3 regions of the Marinomonas phycocola genome follow, and region 1 is predicted to be linked to each of the others. Evidence: predicted binding sites of a transcription regulator. Region 1 holds the regulator's gene; each other region holds the start of a gene.
What was found. The regulator FNR, encoded in region 1, switches genes on or off when oxygen is low (the NO sensors DNR and NnrR bind a similar motif). The targets are predictions, from matches to a motif close to TTGATNTANATCAA.
Positions count from the first base shown of each region.

Region 2: the regulator FNR is predicted to act here: its motif matches at 1,077-1,090, upstream of ACMUMJ_RS14245 (cytochrome ubiquinol oxidase subunit I).
Region 3: the regulator FNR is predicted to act here: its motif matches at 1,294-1,307, upstream of ccoM (cytochrome c oxidase subunit CcoM).

Region 1 covers NZ_JBLIXL010000011.1:73,803-77,084, reverse strand. The annotation lists gene ACMUMJ_RS10075 (YfaZ family outer membrane protein) at 1-293, shown strand, start outside; gene ACMUMJ_RS10070 (adenine phosphoribosyltransferase) at 335-877, opposite strand; gene ACMUMJ_RS10065 (fumarate/nitrate reduction transcriptional regulator Fnr) at 904-1,662, opposite strand; gene hemN (oxygen-independent coproporphyrinogen III oxidase) at 1,690-3,048, opposite strand; gene ACMUMJ_RS10055 (sulfite exporter TauE/SafE family protein) at 3,161-3,282, opposite strand, start outside.
Region 2 covers NZ_JBLIXL010000023.1:37,057-40,338, reverse strand. The annotation lists gene ACMUMJ_RS14250 (ATP-binding protein) at 1-920, opposite strand, end outside; gene ACMUMJ_RS14245 (cytochrome ubiquinol oxidase subunit I) at 1,284-2,693, shown strand; gene cydB (cytochrome d ubiquinol oxidase subunit II) at 2,693-3,282, shown strand, end outside.
Region 3 covers NZ_JBLIXL010000021.1:1,045-4,326, reverse strand. The annotation lists gene dinB (DNA polymerase IV) at 1-470, shown strand, start outside; gene ACMUMJ_RS13495 (alpha/beta hydrolase) at 513-1,181, shown strand; gene ccoM (cytochrome c oxidase subunit CcoM) at 1,363-1,488, shown strand; gene ACMUMJ_RS13485 (DUF2489 domain-containing protein) at 1,626-2,084, shown strand; gene ACMUMJ_RS13480 (hypothetical protein) at 2,089-2,454, shown strand; gene ACMUMJ_RS13475 (mechanosensitive ion channel family protein) at 2,491-3,282, shown strand, end outside.

The DNA.
Region 1 (3,282 bases):
ATTTGAATGGTAGTGATTCAGGTATTGTGATTGGCTTGGGTGGTTTTTATCGCTATACCTTACCAAAGGCTAATCGTTTTAGTTTGTATGGGGAATTTTACTATGCACCTCAGGTGTTGTCTTTTGAAAATGTCGACGATCTTTATCAAGCCGAAGTGCGTGGTGAATATCGAACGTTACGTAATGCAAAAGTGTTTGTTCGTTATGGTTTAACGAGTATCGATTTCAGTAAATTTGATAGCAATCATAAAATGAATAAAAGTTTTGGCTTAGGTATATCGTTGGATCTTTAAAAAAACGATTGAAATAAAAAAGGTGTCTTAGACACCTTTTTTTATTTACCATCAAAAGCACATAAACTGAAAACAGGTATTTCTGAGTCTCTAATTTTCTGGCTGCCTTGTAAGTCAGGTAAATCAATAATGGCCGCTACTTCTTTTATGCTTGCACCTTGAGAGGTTAGTAGCGAAATTGCTGCGAACAGAGTTCCGCCGGTCGCTATTAAGTCATCAAACAACAATACGTGATTCCCTTCTTGTACAGCGCCTTCTTGAATTTCCAGCTCTGCTTCTCCGTATTCTAGAGAATAGCGTTGAGAAACGGTTTTTCCTGGTAGCTTGCCTTTTTTGCGAATTAAAATAAGTGGTTTTTGTAATTCATAAGCAAGAACGGCTGCGATTAAAAAGCCACGGGCATCGATGCAAGCAATGTGAGTGATGTCGGAGTCTATATAGCGATGTACATAAGCGTCGACAACCATTCTCATTCCTTTAGGGTCAGTGAAAATCGGTGTGATGTCTCTGAAGCTAATGCCTTCTTTTGGCCAATTTTCAATAGTTTGAATCAGTGATTTAATGTAGAAATCATCATAAAGCATAAAATGTAGCGCCTTAGGTGGTTGTGTTAAACAGCCTCAATTTTAGCACAATCTTCTGCAATTCCGATGAGTTTTTGCATGGCTCGTAAGTCTATAATAGTGATCTCTTTTCCGTCTACCCGAATGATTTCGCTTCTTTGGAATCTTGTCATTACACGACTGACCGTTTCCACAGCTAAGCCAAGGTAATTACCAATTTCCCCTCGAGACATAGACAACCTAAAGGATGTAGCAGAGTAACCTCTGCGTTTAAAGCGCCCGCTTAGGTTCATCAATAAAGACGCGACTTTTTCATCCGCATTTTTTTTGCCCAGTAGAACCATCATTTGTTGATCGTCACAAATTTTACGGCTCATGACTTTGAAAATTTGATTCTTCAAAGATGGAATTTGATTTGATAGTGACTCAAGGTGATAAAAAGGAATCTCACAAACGCTGGTGGTCTCTAGTGCTTTTGCTGAAATTGGATACACGTTACCATCTATGCCGCTGAGACCAACTAGCTCACTAGGGCAGTAAAATCCCGTAATCTGCTCTTCGCCATTATTTGTGATATTAAAGGTTTTAAGTGTGCCTGTTCGTACAGCATACACAGAGCTAAATACTTCGCCTTGATGGAATAAAAAGTCGCCTTTTTTAAGGGGTTTTTTTCTCTCAATAATTTGATCGAGGCGATTTACGTCTTCATCAGCAAGTGCGATTGGAAGGCACAGGGCACTGAGACTGCAATTCTGGCATTGTGACGTGAGTTTGCTGTTAAAACGGCTAGGTTGTAACGCGGACATAAAAAACTCCCTGAACGAGTTGTTCTATTAAATTACTTTTGAGTAACGAGTACCGTTATTCAAATATTGATCGAAAATCATGCAAATACAGCGAATAAGTAATTTCCCTGCATCGGTTACTTGAATTTTTTGGTTGTCTATCATGATAACCTTGTCTTTTTCGAGTGATGTTAATTCTTTATGCTCCTTAGAAAAATAGCAGTCAAAAGGAACATTAAATTTCTTTTTAAATGACGCAAAATCGAGTTCGTAATCGCACATCAACGTCATAATGACGTGCTCACGTATTAAATCGTCTTCCGTTGATATGTAGCCTTTAGCGATAGGAAGTTGTCCATTTTCTATTGATTGTTGGTAAGTTACCAAATCAATATGGTTTTGAATGTAGGTATTATTAAAATGGCTGATTGCAGAAGTTCCAAAGGCAATTAGGTCTGTTTCTTTGTGAGTCGTATATCCCTGAAAATTGCGTTTTAGTCTCTGCTCTTTTTGTGCAATGGCTAAAGAATCTTCTGCTTTTGCAAAATGATCCATACCTATGTGAACGTAACCTGCATCGGTTAACCTTTCGATAATTCGTTTGAGCATAGCCAGTTTGGTTTCTGCGCTGGGTAGAGACGTATTTAGTATACGTTTTTGAGAAGGGAATCGCTCGGGTAAATGAGCGTAATTAAACACAGACAGTCTATCTGGGCTCATTTCTAAAACAATATTCAGTGTTCGTTCGAAGGATTCAACAGATTGAAAGGGTAACCCATAAATTAAATCAAAATTGATGGAGTGGAATTTGAGTTCCTTTGCTTGGTTTAAAATCTTGGTCACCAATTCGACAGATTGTGACCTACGGATTGCGGTTTGAACTCTTTCATCAAAATCTTGAATGCCAAAACTTAATCGATTGAAGCCAACCTTCCTCAAGCATGTGAGTTTTTCTTCATCAATTTCTCTAGGGTCAATTTCAATACTGTAATCCCCCGAGTCATCCTCCAGCAGGGTAAAATATTGAGTGATTTTATCCAACAGTGTTTTTATTGATTCAGTAGATAAAAATGTGGGAGTGCCGCCGCCAAAATGCAGTTGTGTCACGGGTTGTTCTGTTTGAATCATAAGAGATCTTAGGCGTAATTCTTCATCTAAAAGCTCAATGTATTCTCTGCTTTTATCATATTTCTTGGTGACAATTTTATTGCAAGCGCAGTAGTAGCAAAGGTGGGCACAAAATGGAACATGAAAGTATAGGCTTAATGGCTTGGTTGCAGGAGCAAGCATTCTCTCTATTAATGAGATTTTACTGATATCAGAGCTGAATTGAGATGCAGTTGGGTAAGACGTATACCTAGGGCCAGATAAATTATATTTCTCGATTAACTTTGAGTTCCAAAGCATGTTGCCTTCCTATTAAAGAATTTAATAAAAGTATAACGGTTGAGAGATGATATTTACCTGACCTATATCAAGCCTGTTGGATACACGATCGGTTCTTTTTGCATTATATGCTTTAATGATCCATTTGTCCGTGATCCATTTGTCCGTGATCCATTTGTCCGTGGTCCATTTGTCCGTGATCCATCTCATGATGCATCCCGTGGTGTCCTGCAGGTATTGTCCATATGCCAAAAA
Region 2 (3,282 bases), on a different contig from region 1:
AGCGCCGATTCACTCAACTCTGTACCAGGGTAAACTAAACGCGCAACCAAACGATTTAACGGAGAATAAGTAAAGGTCCCCACTAGCAAAATAACCATTGAGTAAAGCCATAATTGCCAACTAGGAACATTTGCTAATGCCTGCAAACCCAAGCGCCCTGAAACCACACTGACCAAAGCCATCACGCATAACACAACAATCATCATAGCCAACCAAAGCAAAGCCCTATTGGCAAACGCATTGACGGATAGAATTTTATAACGCAATACGGCATACACGAGCAGTAAAAGGTACGAAGGCAACAGCAGCATAGGGTAAGGAAACCAATTAATACCAAAAGAAGGGAACACAAAGCTAGTCGCCAATGTGAGTCCCCAAGCCGCCACACCAAAAATAACCAAAATGGATCGCTTCTTATTACCTTTGTGCTTACGCCAACCAAAGAGCAAAACCGCATGGGCGAACACACCAATAAAGACGGTATAAATTAAGTTAAACCACCCCGAGTCCGTAAAAACAAAAAATACCTCCATTGTTTCTGATGAACTTACTCCGCCAGCATCAACAAACCAACTTAGTAGCACAACAGAAGTACTGACAACATAAACCCAAGGAAGACGCTTATACAGAAGAGATAACCATGTAGGAGACGTAATACCCGTTTTTACAAACGCGGTTGAAAAATGCAGGAAAAAAGTTGGCATTAAAGGGTTCGCTAAAATCAGTTGAACTCCCAAATCAGAAAAATCATGGAATAAAGCACTGTGCCCCAAACACCAAATCGCCATCATAATGGCAAAGCCAGATAACGCTTGTAAATCTCGCTGCTGTCGTGCTCGCCACACGATCCACCCAGCGACTAAACAACCAATAGCGCTGGTCATTAGCATAGCAATTTCAAAAAAAAACGACAGAGACAATATGTAAACCTCGTTGACAGTCAAAAAATCAATTGTGGATTAAGCGTAAACCAAGTTTACACACTTTGTCAGAAAAAATTAAAAACCTTTAAATTCAGTCGATTAGAACCATTTTGGAGTTTGGCCTAAGTTTTGCTTTTAGTGTGTATACAAAAATTGATCCAACTCAAGCTTTTCTTACTTACAGGGTAATCCACTATGAACAACGACATTTTACTGATGGAAGTCATCACAATTAGCAGCATTGTCTGCTTAGCACTTTTACCTAACCTTGTTGCCGCCATTCGAAATAAGAAGTCATAAAAAAGAGCTGTATTTCTACATGTCATACGTTACCGTTTCACTTAATAAGCAGGTCATACTATGGAACTAGATGTTGCCATTTTATCTCGAGTCCAATTTGCTTTTACTGTTAGCTTTCACATTATTTTCCCAAGCATCACGATTGGATTAGCCACGTTAATTGCGATTTGGGAGGGGTTATGGCTCAAAACCCATAATCCGTATTACCTTCAATTAGCTAAGTTTTGGATAAAACCCTTTGCGATTACCTTTGGTATGGGGGTTGTCTCAGGCATTGTTTTGTCTTATGAATTTGGCACAAATTTTTCGGTTTTTTCCGAGTTGACCGGTGCTGTATTAGGCCCATTAATGGCATACGAAGTGCTAACCGCATTCTTTCTTGAAGCGGGTTTCCTCGGAGTTATGCTATTTGGTTGGCAGCGAGTCAGTCCAAAAATGCATTACATCTCCACTCTTGTCGTCACTTTAGGAACTTGGATATCGGCTTTTTGGATCATCGTTGCAAATTCATGGATGCACACACCTGCGGGTCACATTATTGTTGACGGAAAATTTGAAGTCGCCAGTTGGTTTGACGTCATATTTAACCCTTCAATGCCTTATCGCTTTACTCACATGCTTACAGCCAGCTTTATCACTGCAACATTTGTTGTTGCAGGTGTATGTGCTTGTTACTTATTAAAGAAACAACATCAAAACATGGCGAAAAAAGGATTGTCCATGTGTATGTGGATTGCCCTTATACTCACTCCGTTACAAGCCTATATTGGCGATTTGCACGGCTTAAATGTACAAGAGCATCAACCTATAAAATTGGCGGCTATGGAGGGTATATGGCCCGCTGAAGAAAAAAATGTGCCATTACTTTTATTCGCATTGCCCGATATGGAAGCAGAAAAAAACCATGCAGAGATCGGCATCCCCAATTTAGGAAGCCTGATTCTGACGCATTCATGGGATGGCGCGGTACAAGGGCTTAAATCGGTTCCACCGGAAGATCGTCCAAACGTTCCTCTTGTCTTCTGGTCATTCAGAGTGATGGTTGGCATTGGTTTTGGCATGATTGGCATTGCTCTGTTTGCACTTATTTTAAGACGAAAAGGCGCACTGTATAGCAACAAGGTATTTCTTTTCATTGTCACTCTATTCACCCCAACAGGTGTGATTGCGGTACTCGCTGGTTGGTATGTTGTAGAGATTGGACGCCAGCCTTGGCTTGTTCAGGGGTTAGTAAGGACCATCGATGTTGTGTCGCCCCTACCTCCAGAAAGAGTGCTCTTTTCACTGACTTTATTTGTGATCATCTATACCTTGTTATTTGGTGTGTATCTTTACTTTATGCGCAAACTCATTAAAAAAGGCCCTCCAAGTATGGAAGCACTAGAAAAGCAAATGATTGGTATGAAAGCGCCGGGGTATGCCTTAGCTTGGGTAAAAACCCTAAACAAATCTGAACAAGGAGACAAGTAATGGACTTAGCCTTTTTTTACTTCCTCATTCTGGGTTTTGCCATCTTTATGTATGTTTTACTTGATGGGTTTGACCTGGGTATTGGCATCTTGTTTCCATGGTTCGAAGAACAAGATCAACGCGACCATTTAATGCGTTCTATTTCTCATGTTTGGGATGGTAACGAAACATGGTTGGTATTTGGTGGCGTTATTTTATTTGCGGCCTTTCCTGCTGCTTACGCCAGCATTTTATCCATGTTTTATTTGCCAATAATGATCATGTTGTTTGCATTGATATTTCGTGGCGTTGCTTTTGAATATCGCTTTAAATCTGACCGATCAAAACCTTGGTGGGACATTGCATTTAGTGCAGGCTCAACCATTGTCGCGTTTTGTCAGGGCATTTTACTGGGGTCGCTTGTGCAAGGTGTACCAGAAAATGCCATCACGGCATCTAGTTGGATTTGGCTAACACCCTTTTCAATATTAACAGGCTTTGCTGTTATAACTGGCTATGCTTTGCTGGCAGCGTGTTATTTATACATGAAAAGTCGGAATGAAATACAACAAAGAGCATCAAGCTATGCAAAACGCCTGTTGTTAGTCAT
Region 3 (3,282 bases), on a different contig from region 1:
ACATTGAAACCTGTCTGGATTTACAACAAGTCGACTTTACGGTGTTATTAAAGCAGTTTGGTAGCTTTGCCTATCGTTTGTCTCAGTTGGCTTTAGGGATTGATGAACGTGAAGTGCAAGTCAATCGAATTCGTAAAAGCCTTTCGGTGGAGCATACATACGATAAAGATTTGCAGACAATGGGGGAATGCTTATTGCAAATTCCCATATTGATGGAAGAACTGACACGCCGCATGTCGAATAAAAAAGAAGCCTTACACCCGAGTAAATTTTATGTGAAAGTGAAATTTGATAATTTTCAACAAACGACGGTGGAAAAAACCTATCAACCTGGTGAAGAAGACACTTTCTTTAGAATGCTAATGAGTGAAGCCATTGCTCGTCAATCTCGACCTGTGCGCTTACTTGGGCTGGGATATCGGTTAAAATCGGATAATGCCATGCAAATGCAGTTACCGTTAGACGAGTAATACGTGTTGAGTGGGTTCATTTTTAAAATAGAGGATTAAAGAATGCCATTGTTAGAATGTGTTGTTGTAGAAACGTCTCCCTCAGTAGACAGTGCGGTTATTTGGCTACATGGTCTAGGGGCGGACGGACACGATTTTCAACCGATTGTTGAAAGTTTAGCATTGCCGGATGAACTAGGCGTTCGTTTTATTTTTCCGCATTCACCCATTCGACCTGTGACGATTAATGGGGGGATGGAAATGCGTGCATGGTACGACATTTTGGAAATGTCTATAGAGCGCAAAGTAGATATGGAAAACATAAAAGAGTCTTGCTCTCAAATTAATGAACTCGTCGATGCACAGATTGCTTTGGGTATTCCGAGTGAGCGTATCGTACTAGCAGGGTTCTCCCAAGGTGGTGTCATTGCGTATCAGTTAGGTTTGAATATCAAAGAGAAAATAGCCGGTATTATGGCTTTGTCTACTTACTTGGTAGAAGGTGATTCGGTTGTTGAGGCAAAAGACAGCATTAATGGTGAGACGCCAATTCTTATCCATCATGGAACCATGGATCCCGTTGTTCCTCCTTCGTTAGGCGACTTAGCTCGCGAGACTTTATTGAGTAAATCGTACCCTGTGACCTTGAAGAATTACAGTATGCCGCATTCGGTTTGTCCTGAACAAATTTCAGACATTTCTAATTGGCTAAAAGCATTGCTTGTTCGATAAGTAAGAATAATAGAAATCGAATTTCGTGACAGTTTAAAAAGCAAAGACTTTCTTATTTCGACTGATACAGATCAATGAATCATAGGGTTATGTTGTTTTGGTAGATTGATGGTTGATCTGTATCAATAGAGAAATGGGTGTAAGGACTAGAGTAAAAGCATAACAAACGAGGGGTTTAATTATGTTTTTTGATAATGTAGTTCTTGCTGGTGTCATGACAGTTGGTTTGATGTGTGCATTCTTGAGTGGCTTTGGATATATAGCGTATAAGGCCATGAAAAATAATAAAGGGACTAAGAAACACTGATGACGTTTTAGGCCGTTAGGGCTAGTTCGATCTTGGAAATACCAAGAGATTCACTGTAATGGAAGGTCTGCATAGTGTTAGAATTTAGACGAATGTGTTTTTAATTAGTTTATTGTTTAACTGTATGGGTTTACCGTATGTCATTAAGTGTATTTTTTCTGGGGTTAACGACTGGAGTATTGGCTATTGCGGCGTTGGTATTGCTTATCCTGCGTTTGTTGAGGAAAAGCCACGAACGAAAGCAATCATTAGAAGAAGCAGAAGAACGTTTTATTAAAGGCCGTTCTCATATTGTTGAAAGCATTCAAGTCTTGCTGAAAGTGGTTGGCTCGGAAGAGTTAGGATGGATGGAAGCTTCCATTCGTATCAAAGTATTATTGGATCAACTAAGCATTGATCTCTCGAAGCATGAAGAAATTGGTGTGTTCTATAAAGTGTATGCAGAGACGGAGCATATCCCAACGCATGACAATTGGAACGAATTACCCGCTTCAGCAAGGAAAAAATTTCGTGCTCAAATGCAACAGACGGAAGCAACGCACCTTGACGCGCTGAAAGTGGGCAAGAAAGCCTTACTTGAATATCCATTAATTTAATCAAATGAATCTTGTCATTTCGATCGCCGCCTGTTTCCTCGTTTTTGTGGGGCTTTTGTTGTTTTATATAAAATACAATCAACAGATCCCATACTATCGTGTCAATAAAAACTATTGCCTACGCCTTTTAGAACATGCCATTGCAGGTGATTTGCCCATCTCCGATTGGCATTTCTTTATTGGTATGACAGTCACTCATTCTGAGCATTTGGACGAGCTGAGACAAATGTGTGTTGATATTGATGAACAATATGTAACAGGAAGTCATTTGGTTAATTCTCAAGCTTGTGTATTATTCTCCAACGAAGGCAAAAAAGTGTTACGCGCACTGCTGGATGAATGGAAATTTAAGACGGATTTTGAAATATAGCCCTTTTAATATGATTGAATAGTTGAGACTAAAAATATGAATGACGTGATTGATCAAGGTGCGGGTATGGCACCATGGATAATGGGAATGATGTTAAACGTTGCAATTGCAGCGGTAATCTTTATTGTGGGTAAAATGGTTGCGGCTAAGATCGCCAAGTTTATTGAAGGCAGAATGCTTAAATCCAATGTTGACAAAGCGGTAGCAGGTTTTGCATCCAGCATTTTGTACGCATTGATGTTTGCTGGTGTTATTTTGATGGCATTGGGTCATGTTGGCGTAGAAACGACATCTTTTATTGCGATTCTTGGTGCGGCTGGTTTAGCGGTTGGTCTTGCATTGCAAGGCTCACTGTCTAACTTTGCTTCTGGCGTATTAATTATCTTGTTCCGCCCTTTTAAGGCTGGTGATTTTATTGATGCAGCGGGTCAAACTGGTATAGTTGATCGTATTGAGTTGTTTTCAACGTACTTAAAAACACTGGATAACCGCGTGGTTATTATCCCTAACTCAGCGATAACAAACGGCGCCATTGTTAATTTTTCTAAAGAAAAAACGCGTCGTATCGATTTGGTTATTGGTATTAGCTATGATGCAGACATTAAGTTGGCTAAAAAGATCATGAAGGAAATTGTAGACGCCGATACTCGTATCCTGAAAGAACCAGAGTGTACTATTGCGGTTTCGGAATTGGCGGATAACTCGGTAAATTTTGTACTTCGTCCTTGGGTTGATGCTGCGGACTACTGGACAGTAAGGGCGGATGTACTAGAAAAAATCAAATACACATTTGATGAGCAAGGCGTTGGTATCCCTTATCCACAAATG